3 regions of the Pseudomonas sp. Leaf127 genome follow, and region 3 is predicted to be linked to each of the others. Evidence: predicted binding sites of a transcription regulator. Region 3 holds the regulator's gene; each other region holds the start of a gene.
What was found. The regulator sigma-54, encoded in region 3, starts transcription at its own class of promoters, with help from an activator protein. The targets are predictions, from matches to a motif close to ANTGGCATNNANNTTGCTNT.
Positions count from the first base shown of each region.

Region 1: a site for sigma-54 is predicted at 1,938-1,957, ahead of ASF84_RS28860 (pilin). Genes of this name have one in related genera too.
Region 2: a site for sigma-54 is predicted at 1,516-1,535, ahead of nirB (nitrite reductase large subunit NirB). Genes of this name have one in related genera too.

Region 1 is NZ_LMOA01000025.1:211,611-216,130, forward strand. It holds gene ASF84_RS27080 (type II secretion system F family protein) at 1-78, opposite strand, end outside; gene pilB (type IV-A pilus assembly ATPase PilB) at 81-1,778, opposite strand; gene ASF84_RS28860 (pilin) at 2,002-2,430, shown strand; gene ASF84_RS27090 (cupin domain-containing protein) at 2,642-2,989, shown strand; gene ASF84_RS27095 (amino acid permease) at 3,486-4,520, shown strand, end outside.
Region 2 is NZ_LMOA01000012.1:121,701-126,220, reverse strand. It holds gene ASF84_RS08395 (HD domain-containing protein) at 232-855, opposite strand; gene ASF84_RS08390 (GNAT family N-acetyltransferase) at 845-1,357, opposite strand; gene nirB (nitrite reductase large subunit NirB) at 1,767-4,328, shown strand; gene nirD (nitrite reductase small subunit NirD) at 4,328-4,520, shown strand, end outside.
Region 3 is NZ_LMOA01000001.1:114,752-119,271, forward strand. It holds gene ASF84_RS00475 (HPr family phosphocarrier protein) at 1-164, opposite strand, end outside; gene rapZ (RNase adapter RapZ) at 180-1,037, opposite strand; gene ptsN (PTS IIA-like nitrogen regulatory protein PtsN) at 1,040-1,504, opposite strand; gene hpf (ribosome hibernation-promoting factor, HPF/YfiA family) at 1,516-1,824, opposite strand; gene ASF84_RS00495 (RNA polymerase factor sigma-54) at 1,945-3,453, opposite strand; gene lptB (LPS export ABC transporter ATP-binding protein) at 3,613-4,338, opposite strand; gene lptA (lipopolysaccharide transport periplasmic protein LptA) at 4,339-4,520, opposite strand, start outside.

The DNA of each region.
Region 1 (4,520 bases), on a different contig from region 3:
CTCGCCGCTGACCTTGGTGCCTTTGCGATCAATACCTTCCCAGGTAAACGTACTGACTTTGACTGCCTTGTTGGCCATGCTTAATCCTTGGTCACCCGGTTGATTTCTTCCAGGCTGGTAATGCCTTGCATGGCCTTGATCAAGCCAGAGGTGCGCAGGTCATTGAAACCGTCCTTGCGCATCTGCTCGGAAATATCCAGGGAGTTACCTTCTTCCATGATGATTCGCTCCAGTTGCGGTGTTTTCTTCACGACTTCATAAATACCGACGCGGCCTCTGTAGCCGCCGTTACAATTATCGCAGCCAACCGGGGCATAGAGCTTGAAGGTGCCAAGACGCGCTTCGGGAAAGCCTTCCTTGAGCAAGGTCTCGTTGGGGATTTCGACTTCCTTCTTGCAATGTGGACACAGCTTGCGTGCCAGGCGCTGGGCAATGATTAGGTTGATGGCTGTCGCGATATTGAACGCCGCCACGCCCATATGGTGCAGTCGAGTCAGGGTTTCTGCCGCGCTATTGGTGTGCAAAGTCGACAACACCAAGTGGCCGGTCTGCGAGGCCTTGATTGCAATCTCGGCTGTTTCCAGGTCACGAATCTCACCGACCATGATGACATCAGGGTCCTGACGCAGAAACGCGCGCAGGGCCTGGGTGAAGTCCATGCCCTGACGTGGATTGACGTTGACCTGATTGATGCCTTCCAGGTTGATCTCCACCGGGTCTTCGGCGGTGGAGATATTGATGTCTACCGTATTGAGAATATTCAGGCCGGTGTACAGCGACACGGTCTTGCCTGAGCCGGTAGGGCCGGTGACCAGAATCATGCCTTGCGGCTGCTTCAAGGCTTCCAGGTACAGCGCTTTCTGCTCCGGCTCATAACCCAAGGCATCAATGCCCATCTGCGCACTGCTCGGGTCGAGAATCCGCATCACGATTTTCTCGCCCCACAGCGTGGGCAAGGTATTCATACGAAAATCGATGGCTTTATTGGTCGAGACTCTCAGTTTGACGCGACCGTCCTGTGGCTTGCGTCGTTCGGAGATATCCAGGCTGGCCATGACCTTCAGGCGGGCGGCGATGCGTCCGGCCAGATGAATCGGCGGTTTGGCGGCCTCGTGCAGGATGCCATCGGTACGAAAGCGCACCCGAAAGACTTTTTCGTAGGGTTCAAAGTGCAAGTCCGAAGAGCCCATGCGAATGGCGTCAAGTAGCATTTTGTTGACGAAACGTACGACTGGGGCGTCATCGGCATCGCCTTTTGAACTAAGGCTGGTTTCCTTGGCACTGTCGACCGGCTCGATATCCAGGCCCAGATCGACATCGGCAAGATCCCCCATTCCGCTGCCGGTATCGAAGAACTTATCGATGGCGTCGCTCAGCTTGTCATCTTCAACCAGAATGGCTTCGGTATTCAGGCCGGTACTGAACTGGATGTCGGTGACCGCTTGATGATTGGTGGGGTCCGAAACACCGATAAACAGTTTGTTGCCACGTCGCCATAAAGGCAGGGCATGGTGCTGGCGCACCAGCTTTTCGCTGACCAGCCCTTTGGGCTGACTTTCCTTGTCGAGGCTGCTCAGGTCGAAAAAAGGGACACCGAACTGATCAGAGGCCACCTCGGCCAGCGTCAGGCTTTTGACCTGGCGACTCTGAACCAGGTAGCTGACCAGCGAGACCTTGTCGCGGCGTGCCTGTTGATAGGCCTGCTGGGCCGCTTTTTCGGTTAACAGCTCGGCTTCGACCAATTGCTTGGCAAGGCCGCTAAGGACGACATCAGACATAGAACCACCAGACACAGACAGTGGGTCGGTTATAGCGTAGTCGGGCGGTGCTGCCAAATGAGGATTTAGGATGTGACAAAAAAGGGCAGTTTTGGTGAAAGACAGTACGTTCAGAGGCGAGCAGAAAAATTTTATGCCCCTTAAAGACAAGCTTTTTGAATTGGCATGACCTGTGCTAACACTTTACTAAGGCCCCTGAATTTGACGCCTTGGAGATGGATATATGAACGTACAAAAAGGCTTCACCTTGATCGAACTGATGATCGTTGTGGCGATTGTCGGCATTTTGGCGGCGGTGGCAATTCCGCAATATCAAAACTATACAATGAAGGCTCGCTTCTCTGAAGTTATATCTGTTGCGAGTACTTACCAAACGGCAGTGGCCCTTTGTGCTCAAACCTTCGGTGGCGTTCTCACTGCCTGTGATCTTAACGCGAATGGTATTCCTGATACAATCGCGACTACTAACGTTGCCAGTGTAGGTGTTACAGATGGAGTTATCACAGTAACCCCTACTGATACAACGAGTGCTTCATCTACTCTCATTTTGACTCCTACATCTGCCGGTGGAGCATTGACATGGGCCCGGACAAACAGTGGTTGCTTGGCTGCCCATGCTCCTGCACCGATACTTTGTACTGCGGCATTCTAAGTTAGCTGCATGTTTGGGGGCATGGATAGATCGTTATTGCTCCCTTTCCATATGTTACTGCTCTCGTTTATTAAGCCTGCATACGTGCAGGCTTTTTAGTAACCGCATATCGTGCGCTAACAGGCAACCCGACGTCGACCCCAGACATCCCCCGCATCCCGCAACCCCATACCCTGCGATGACATTCCCCACTCATCCAGGCACTCTTCCCATGTCTCAAAAACCCATCACCGTCCTGCGCGACACCACCCCATTACCCGTCGTCGACGCCTGCAAATGGGAGCGCATCGAAGGCGAGCCGCATACGGTCAACCTCAATGCCTACACCTCCGAAGACGGCTCGAAGATCATGGGCACGTGGATCTGCACGCCTGGCAAATGGCGCGTGGAGTACGTGAAGTGGGAGTACTGCGATTTCCAGGAAGGCTATTGCATCATCACCCCGGATGGCCAGGAGCCGATTCACTTGAAGGCCGGTGACAAGTTCATCGTTGAAGTGGGTATGAAAGGCACTTGGGAAGTGGTCGAGACGGTGCGCAAGTATTTCGTGTTTGCCTGACAGGTTTTGATTTCAGCTGTTCTTTTCTCCTCACCTTTTTGGTCGCGGCGCAAGCTGTGGCCATTTTTTTTGGGGTTGGTTTTTGTTGAGGGGGGCGGGGTTGGCTTGGGGATATTGATTAGAGGCTGAAAATTTACGACTGCTGCCTGCGATTGAGCGCTCAGCGTTCATAGAGTTTTATGAAACGCTGAAAATTTACGACTGCTGCGCAGCCGGTCGCGGTGGTCCGGCATTCCGGCAGAGCGCGCTCCTACAGCGGTCCGTGTGGTTGTGCGGTAGCGTTGTGTCAGTGACGTGGGTGTGGCATTTCGTGGGCGGGTGGGTGTCGTGATTGGTTTCTGTCTGTGCCGCACTCGGATAATTTGTCCGGTGTGGCCCGGGGGTAAGGTGGCGGGGCGTTTTCATTGGCGTTCGCTGGCGTGTGTTAGCCGTGCGACAGCGTGTAAGGTGCGCCGCTTCGACAGCACTCACCGTCAGAAAGAGAAGAACAAGACCCATGATCAGCCCCGACTCCAGCGGTCAACTGGCGCAAGGTTTCAAGCCGCGTCACGTCACAATGTTATCCATTGCCGGCATTATCGGCGCCGGTCTGTTTGTCGGCTCCGGCCATGCCATTGCCGCCGCCGGCCCGGCCACCATCCTTTCTTACGCCTGTGCCGGTTTGCTGGTGGTGCTGGTGATGCGCATGCTCGGTGAGATGGCGGTGGCCAATCCCGATACCGGTTCGTTTTCGACCTACGCCGACCAGGCCATCGGCCCGTGGGCGGGGTTTACCATTGGTTGGTTGTACTGGTGGTTCTGGGTCCTGGTGATTCCCATCGAGGCACTGGCGGCGGGGCATGTGCTCAACCAGTGGTTTCCGCAGGTCGATGCCTGGCTGTTTGCCTTGCTGTCGATCATTCTGCTGGCGGCGACCAACCTGTTCAGTGTCGCCAAGTACGGCGAATTCGAGTTCTGGTTCGCGTTGTTCAAGGTCGCGGCCATTATCGGCTTTATCAGCCTGGGCTTTGCCGTGCTGATGGGCTGGTTGCCAGGGCGCGAAGTCAGTGGCCTGAGCACATTGATGGAGAACCATGGCGGCTTTGCGCCCAATGGTTATTCCGCTGTGGTGGGCGCGTTCATCACGGTGATGTTCAGTTTTATCGGCACTGAGGCCGTGACCATTGCCGCGGCCGAGTCCAGCCATCCGGCCAGGAATATTGCCCGCGCCACGCGCTCGGTGATCTGGCGGATCGGCGTGTTTTATATCCTGTCGGTGTTCGTGATCATTTCCGTGGTGCCGTGGAACGACCCGCAACTGGCGGTGGTGGGGTCTTATCAGCGGGCGCTGGAACTCATGGACATTCCGTTCGCCAAGTTCCTGGTCGACGTGGTGGTGCTGGTTGCGGTCGGCAGCTGCATGAATTCCTCGATCTACATTTCTTCACGCATGCTGTATTCGCTGGGCAAGCGCGGTGAAGCGCCGGCGGCCGTGCGCGTGACCTCGAAAGTGGGTGTGCCGCGCACGGCGGTGTTTGCCAGCACGATTCTG
Region 2 (4,520 bases), on a different contig from region 3:
GCGACCGGTGGTCGCTCCTACGGACTCATCGGTGCCGGCAAGCACGCATCTCAGCCCCGTGGGAGGCGGCTTGCCGGTGCCCGCTTGCCCGTGCCCGCTTGCCAGCGATGGCGGTCGCAGTGACGCAACAGGTGTGCAGCCTTTGCGACCGATGGTCGCTCCTACGAAGTTATGTGCGCGCTACCGCGATTTTACGTAGGAGCGACCAACGGTCGCGAAAAGGCCTCGGCCCTACGCTTCAAGTTCACGAATCTCGGCTTCGATATTGCGCCGCGCCGGGGCCTCCCAGCGCGCCCTGCCCGGCTCGGTGGTGAAGATCACCGGACGTTCGAGAAATTTCTTCAACACTGCAGCTCGGCCGGGGCGGTAAAGCGCGTCTGGAAAACGCCCGTATTCACGCCGCACCGCTTCGGTGTAGGTCCGGTAAGCCGACGCGTCGGCGCCCAGGATCGACAGGTCGATGTCCACCAGCAGCCGCTGATCATGGGTGCTGGCCGGCTGCCGGTGATCAGTGGCCATGATCAGGTCGATCACTGCCTGGCGGCAGTGATCGAGTCCTGCGCAGGCCAGCACCTCGCCTGCCAGATCGGCGCTGCGCGCTTCGTTGTCCTGGCGGCTCGGGTCGTAGATCGCGTCGTGGTACCAGATGGCCAATTCCACTTGCAGCGGCGCTTCGGCCAGGTCGCGCAGTTCATCGAAGCCTTGCAGGCAGGCCAGGATATGCGTGGCGTTGTGGTAATGCCGACCCGGCTCAGCGTACAGCGTACACAGTTGCTCGAAACGCTCAGGTGCCGGTGGCGCGCCCAATGCCGTCCATAGACGCTGCCAGCGCTCGTGTTGCAGTTCACTGTTCATCCAGCACTTTCTCCATATGGGTGGTCTGCCACACCGGGTCGCTTTCGACGTCCACGGTTACAAAACCGTGCTTTTCCCAGAAGCGAATGGCGCCCGGCAGAAACGGGTGAGTGTGCAGGTACAGCACGTCGACCGCATCGGCCCGCGCCTGCTCGCAGATGACCTCAAACAGCCGGCCGGCCAGCCCGGCGCTGCGCCACGCAGGGTCGACGAACAGGCGCACGATTTCCACGGTCTTGCGGCCCTGGTAATCGAGCTGCGCAAAACGATGATCGTACGGCAGGTAGCCGATGGCGGCGACAATCTGCCCGTGCACTTTGGCAATCAGGAAATGGCCATCGGCATCATTGAGGTAGACCTGCTCGAAACCGGCCAGGTCGGCGGGCAGTGCATCGGGGTCGAGCATGGGAAAGATCTGCGCCCGGGCGTGCATCACGAACGCAAGAATCGCGGCGATGTCCGCGGGACGTGCAGGGTTAATCTGCGGGATCGATTCGGGCATTGATTGAGTTCACCAGTCTGAAACACAAGATTAATAGACCTGTTCATGCACAGATTTACAGCCTTATGGACCGTTGCGCACCATTTAAAGGCAACCTTGCATCAACCTGAAACCTTGACCAAAACCTGCAAATGCCCGGTTTACAAGGCTTTGCGCAAGCTGGCACAAGCTCTGCATTGCTGTTGCCAACCCCGCCCTTCGTGTGGCCGGGCTGCCCCGGCCGATCGACGCTGATCGCCACTCTTGCCCAGGCATGTGCCGGCAGAGGTCAAAGGGCACCAGGTGCATCCGGCAACGACGCCCCGATGACACCCTATAACCAGAACAGGCAAAGGCGCCTGGAACCGAAAGGTTCCGGGCGCCTTTTTTTTGCTTCACAAAACCTGATTGGCCTAGGCCGGGACGTGCTATGAACTCCACAGTCTTGACTCACAACGATGTAAAAACACTGATCGTCATCGGCAATGGCATGGTCGGTCATCATTGCGTCGAGCAGTTGATTGCGGGCGGCGCACTTGAACGCTATCGCATCCATGTCTTCGGCGAAGAAGCGCAGCGGGCCTATGACCGCGTGCACTTGTCGGAATACTTTGGCGGCCGCGATGCCGAATCCCTGGCCATGAGTGCCGCAGCGCTCTACGAGCAGCCCGGCCTGAGCCTGCACCTGGGCGTGCCGGTGCTGGAGATCGACCGCAGCCGTCGCGAAGTCATCACCGCCCACGGCAGCTTTGCCTACGACAAGCTGGTGCTGGCCACCGGTTCCTACCCGTTCGTGCCGCCCATCGAAGGCGCCGAGGGCGACTCGCGCCTGGTGTACCGCACCCTGGCCGACCTGGACACCATCCGCGCTGCCGCCGCCAAGGCGCGCCGTGGCGTGGTGGTCGGCGGCGGCCTGCTGGGCCTGGAAGCGGCCAATGCGCTCAAGTCCCTGGGGCTGGAAGCCCATGTGGTGGAGTTCGCCCCACGCCTGATGCCGGTGCAGCTCGATGAACTCGGCGGCGCAGCCCTCAAGGCCCGTATCGAAGCCCTGGGCGTCGGCGTGCACCTGTCGCGCGCCACTCAGTCGATCAGCGCCGGCAGCGAATACCGTTACCGCATGAACTTTGCCGGCGACGAATTCCTGGAAACCGACCTGATCGTCTTCTCTGCCGGCATTCGCCCGCAAGACGCCCTGGCGCGCCAGTGCGAGCTGGAGCTGGGCCCGCGTGGCGGGGTCAACATCAATGAACACTGTCTCACCAGCGATGCCGATATCTTCGCCATCGGTGAGTGTGCGGCCTGGAATGGCAGCATGTTCGGCCTGGTCGCACCCGGCTACCAGATGGCCCGCAGCGTGGCGGCGCAATTATGCGAACAGGATGCCGAGTCGTTCTTCGGCGCTGACATGTCGACCAAGCTCAAGCTGCTGGGCGTGGATGTCGGCTCCATCGGCGACGCCCACGGCGCCCTGGCTGGCGCGGTCAGCTACCGCTACATCGACGAAGCCACTGCCAGCTACCGTCGTCTTGTCGTTTCGGCCGATGGCAAGCAGGTGCTGGGCGCGGTGCTGGTGGGTGACAATAGCTACTACGACACCCTGCTGCAATATGCCCAGAACGGCATCGCCCTGCCCGCCGACCCGGCCAGCCTGATCCTGCCGCACAGTGATGGCGCTCCGGCGCTGGGCGCCGATGCCCTGCCGGCCACGGCAACCATCTGCTCGTGCCATAACGTCAGCAAGGGCTCGATCTGCGCGGCCATCGACGGCGGCTGCACGGACCTGGCCGGTATCAAGGCCTGCACCAAGGCGGCCACCGGATGCGGCGGCTGCGCGGCCCTGCTCAAGCAGGTGTTCGAACATGAACTGATCGCCCGTGGGGTGAGCGTCGACAAGAGCCTGTGCGAGCACTTCGCCTACACCCGCCAGGAGCTGTATTCGATCGTGCGGGTCGAGAACATCGAAAGCTTCGACGAACTGCTGCATCACCATGGCAAGGGCGAACAGGGCTGCGACATCTGCAAGCCGGCGGTGGGTTCGATCCTGGCGTCGTGCTGGAACCGGCCGATCACCGACCCGTTGCTGATCCCGTTGCAGGACACCAATGACACCTTCATGGCCAATATGCAGAAGAACGGCACCTACTCGGTGGTGCCGCGCATTCCCGGCGGTGAAGTGACGCCAGACGGCTTGATCGCCATCGGCGCGGTGGCCAAGAAATATGACCTGTACACCAAGATCACCGGCGGCCAGCGCATCGACCTGTTCGGCGCGCAACTGCACGAGTTGCCGGACATCTGGAGCGAACTGATCGCCGCCGGCTTCGAGACCGGCCATGCCTACGGCAAGTCGACCCGCACGGTGAAATCCTGCGTGGGCAGCACCTGGTGCCGCTATGGCGTACAGGACAGCGTGGCCATGGCCTTGCGCATCGAGGATCGCTACAAGGGCCTGCGCTCACCGCACAAGCTCAAGTTCGCGGTCAGCGGCTGCACCCGCGAGTGCGCCGAGGCGCAGAGCAAGGACGTGGGCATCATCGCCACCGAGAACGGCTGGAACCTGTACGTCTCCGGCAACGGCGGCATGCGCCCGCGCCACGCCGAGCTGTTCGCCACCGACCTGGATGACGAGACGCTGATCCGCTACATCGACCGTTTCCTGATGCTTTACATCCGCACCGCCGACAAACTGCAACGCACCTCGGTATGGCGCGAGTCGCTCGAAGGCGGCCTGGATTACCTCAAGGCGGTGATCATCGACGACAGCCTGGGCCTGGCCGCCGAGCTTGAGTCGCAAATGCAACTGGTGGTCGACCGCTATGAATGCGAATGGGCCAACGCCCTGAAGGACCCGGAAAAACTCAAGCGCTTCCGCACCTTCGTCAACGACAAGCGCCAGGACCCGGACGTGCACTTTGTGCGTGAGCGCGAGCAGCGTCGCCCGGCACGCGCCGATGAACTCAACCTGATTCCCCTGTTCAAGGAGGTGGTGTAATGAACCAGACCCACGAAGCGTATGCCCAACACGCCCAGACCGCCGCCCTGCACTGGCAAACCCTGTGCGAGCGCCAGGATCTGGTCGCCAACTCCGGCGTGGTGGCCTGGTTCAACGACCGCCAGGTGGCGCTGTTCTACCTGCCAGGTCAGGAACAGGCCCTGTATGCGATGGACAACCGTGACCCGAAGT
Region 3 (4,520 bases):
GCAAGCATCATGACGCCCATGATGCTTTTGCCGTCGATAAGCGTTTCAGGTGTGCGACCGATCCTGATCTGGCAGGGAAACTTGCCGGCCACGCCGACAAACTTGGCGGCGGCCCGGGCATGAAGGCCGAGTTTGTTGATGATGGTGATCTGGCAAGCGGGCATCGCAGTGGAAATCCTTCAGCTGAGGTCGCGGTGGCGAACCTGGACGTTCTTGAGTGATTGTTGCAGAACCTGGCCCAGGCGCTCGGTCAGGTAGACCGAACGGTGGTGTCCGCCGGTACAGCCAATGGCAATGGTCACATAGGAACGGTTGCTGGCGGCGAAGCGCGGCAACCATTTATTGAGGTAGGTGAAGATGTCCTGGAACATTTCCTCGACATCAGGCTGCGCTGCCAGGTACTCGGCCACTATGGGCTCAAGCCCTGAATGGTCGCGCAGTTCAGGCTTCCAGTACGGGTTGGGCAGGCAGCGCACATCGAACACCAGGTCGGCGTCCACGGGCATGCCACGCTTGAAGCCGAACGACTCGATGAGAAAGGCCGTGCCGGGCTCGGGCTTGTTCAACAGGCGCAGCTTCAAGGTGTCACGCAACTGATAGAGGTTCAGGTGCGTCGTGTTGATCTTCAGGTCGGCCAGGTCGATGATCGGCCCCAGCAGTTGGCTCTCGTCGCGGATGGCCTCGGCCAGCGAGCGCTGTGCATTGCTCAACGGGTGACGACGACGGGTCTCGGAAAAGCGCTTGAGCAACGTGGCATCGTCAGCGTCCAGATACAGCACGTCGCAAGAGATGTGCCGGGCACGGACTTCGTCGAGGATCTGCGGAAATCGGGTCAGGTGGCTGGGCATATTGCGCGCGTCGATCGACACGGCCAGCAGCGGCTCGGCCTGCTCGCTGTTGAGCAGGGCGCGCTCGGCCAGTTCGGGCAACAGGCCGGCCGGCAGGTTATCGACGCAGTAGAAGCCATTGTCTTCCAGTACGTCGAGTGCCGTGCTCTTGCCTGAGCCTGAGCGGCCACTGACGATGATCATGCGCATGCTCAATGGCCTTTGAGTTTTTCCAGTACTAAATCGTAAAGCGCCTGACTGCTTTTCGCGCTGCGCAACTGGTCGCGTACATCGCTGCGATCAAGCATGCCGGCAATCTGGCTCAGCAGCTTGAGATGTTCGTCCGTGGCCGCCTGTGGTACCAGCAGTACGAACAGCAGGTCGACGGGCTCACCGTCGATAGCATCGAACTCCACTGCCTTGTCGAGCAACAGAACCGCACTGACCGGTTCTACGCAGTCATTCAGGCGGCAGTGAGGAATGGCGATGCCATTGCCAAAGCCGGTCGAGCCCAGTTTTTCGCGGGCCAGCAGTTTTTCAAATACGTCTTGTGCGTCCAGGGCGGGTACTTCACGCCCGATGAGGTTGGCGATCTGTTCAAGCACGCGTTTCTTGCTGCCTCCCGGCACGTTCACCAGGGAACGGCCGGGGGTCAGTATGTTTTCAAGTCGAATCATGGGTTGGTATGTCAGCGCGCTGTCGCACCCTTGAGGATGCTTTGCTGCTTTTCCTTGTGCTTGAGCAATTGTCTGTCGAGCTTGTCGGTGAGCAGGTCGATGGCCGCGTACATGTCGTCATGTTCGGCGTTGGCTACGACCTCCCCACCATGAATATGCAAAGTGGCTTCGATTTTCTGCTTCAGCTTCTCGACCGTCATCGTGACCTGGACGTTGGTGATCTTGTCGAAATGCCCTTCGAGCTTCTTGAGTTTGAGCTCCACATACTCACGAAGGGGTTTGGTCACTTCCAGATGTTGTCCACTGATATTGACTTGCATACAGCTTTCTCCCTTTGCCAGTGCATAAGAGACAGGTCGGTGACCTGCCACTGGAACGCTGTGGCCTGCGCCTGCAAGCAGCGGTGAGCTCTGGTACGCCACCTGCAGGTGCTTCGTCCGCTACATCAGCCGCTTACGCTCGCTGGACGGCGCTATCCCGAGGGATTCGCGGTACTTGGCGACTGTGCGACGGGCGACTTGAATGCCTTGTGCCTCCAGTAAACCAGCGATCTTGCTGTCGCTCAATGGCTTTTTCTGATTTTCCGCCGCCACCAGTTTCTTGATAATCGCGCGAATGGCCGTGGACGAGCATTCGCCGCCTTCGGAGGTGCTGACGTGGCTGGAAAAGAAGTATTTCAGTTCGTATATGCCACGCGGCGTGTGCATGAATTTCTGCGTGGTGACCCGGGAAATGGTCGATTCATGCATGCCCACGGCTTCGGCGATGTCATGCAACACCAGTGGCTTCATGGCCTCGTCGCCGTATTCGAGAAAGCCGCGCTGGTGCTCGACGATCTGGGTGGCCACCTTCATCAGTGTTTCGTTGCGGCTTTGCAGGCTCTTGATGAACCAGCGGGCTTCCTGCAACTGATTGCGCATGAAGGTGTTGTCGGCGCTGGTGTCGGCGCGGCGCACGAAACCGGCGTACTGCGGGTTGACCCGCAAGCGTGGCACCGCTTCCTGGTTCAGTTCGACCAGCCAGCGTTCGCTGTCCTTGCGCACAATGACATCGGGCACGACATATTCCGGCTCGCTGGACTCGATCTGCGAGCCCGGCCGTGGATTGAGGCTCTGGACCAGTTCGATGACCTGGCGCAGGTCATCTTCCTTGAGCTTCATGCGACGCATCAGTTGCGAGTAGTCGCGCCCGCCCAGCAGATCGATGTAGTCGGTGACCAGGCGCTGGGCTTCGCTCAGCCAGGGCGTACTGGCATGCATCTGGCGCAGTTGCAGCAGCAGGCATTCGCTCAGGGTACGGGCGCCGACGCCGGCCGGTTCGAATTGCTGGATGCGATGCAGCACGGCTTCGATTTCATCGCGTTCGATGTCCAGTTCGGGATCGAAGGCTTCCAGCAGCTCTTCCAGCGACTCTTCCAGATACCCCTGATTGTTGATGCAGTCGATCAGGGTGACGGCAATGAGGCGGTCGGTGTCGGACATCGGCGCGACGTTGAGCTGCCACAGCAGATGGCTCTGCAGGCTTTCACCGACAGAGGTGCGGGTGGTGAAGTCCCACTCGTCATCATCATTGCTGGGCAGGCTGCTGGCGCTGGTCTGGTAGATGTCTTCCCAGGCCGTGTCGACCGGCAGTTCGTTAGGGATGCGCTCGTTCCATTCGCCTTCTTCAAGATTGTCCACGGTGGGTGCGGACGATTCCTGATAGGTCGAATCCTGGGGCTCGTGTTCACGCTCGTTGCCCGGCTTGTTTTCGATATTGTCCGCCATCGGGTCGGAATTATCGAAATCGTCGCCTTCTTCCTGGCGTTCCAGCATGGGGTTGGATTCCAGGGCTTCCTGGATTTCCTGCTGCAAGTCCAGGGTCGACAACTGGAGTAAGCGGATAGCCTGTTGCAGCTGCGGTGTCATCGTCAGCTGCTGGCCCATTCTCAAGACTAGCGATGGTTTCATGGCAGTGGCTCAACACCTTACATTCGCCGGCGCGCGTGCGCCATCCACTACAGGGCGCCTGGGCGCCGCCTTTTATAAGCAAGTTATATGCCTGAAATTCAAGCGCTTGCCTAGAGCGCCACGACAAATAATCCGCTGTCAATGGTCATTGTGGTCGGTCTAGAGGCGGAACTCGTGTCCGAGGTAGACCTCTTTGACCAACTGGTTGGCCAGGATGGTCTCGGCATCGCCTTCGGCGATCAACTGTCCATCATTGACGATGTAGGCGGTTTCGCAGATGTCCAGGGTTTCACGGACGTTGTGATCGGTGATCAGTACGCCAATGCCCTTGGCCTTCAGGTGATGAATGATCTGCTTGATATCGCCGACCGAAATCGGGTCGACACCGGCAAAGGGCTCGTCCAGCAGGATGAACTTGGGGGCAGTGGCCAGTGCCCGGGCAATTTCCACACGGCGCCGCTCGCCACCGGACAGGCTCATGCCCAGGCTGTCGCGGATATGGGTGATGTGAAACTCCTGCAAGAGGTTTTCCAGCTCCTTGCGGCGTGCCGCGCCGTCGAGCTCCTTGCGGGTTTCCAGGATGGCCATGATGTTATCGGCCACGGTCAGCTTGCGAAAAATAGAGGCTTCCTGGGGCAGGTAGCCAATACCGGCGCGAGCCCGGCCGTGCATCGGCTGGTGGCTGACATCCAGGTCATCGATCAGTACGCGCCCCTGGTCGGCCTGCACCAGGCCGACGATCATGTAGAAACACGTCGTCTTGCCGGCACCGTTCGGGCCCAGCAGGCCGACGATCTGGCCACTGTCGATCGACAGGCTTACATCGCGTACGACCTGGCGACTCTTGTAACTCTTGGCCAGGTGCTGGGCTTTGAGCGTTGCCATTTACTGGGCCTTCTGCTGCGGTTCGGTTTTCTTTTTCGGCTGGATGACCATGTCGATCCGTGGCCGTGGCGTCGTCACGTTGCTGCCGGTCGCGCGACCTGCACTGACGATCTGGCGCACGGTGTCGTAGACGATCTTTTCGCCTTCGGAGGTGTTGCCATCGTTGATGACCTTGGCCTTGT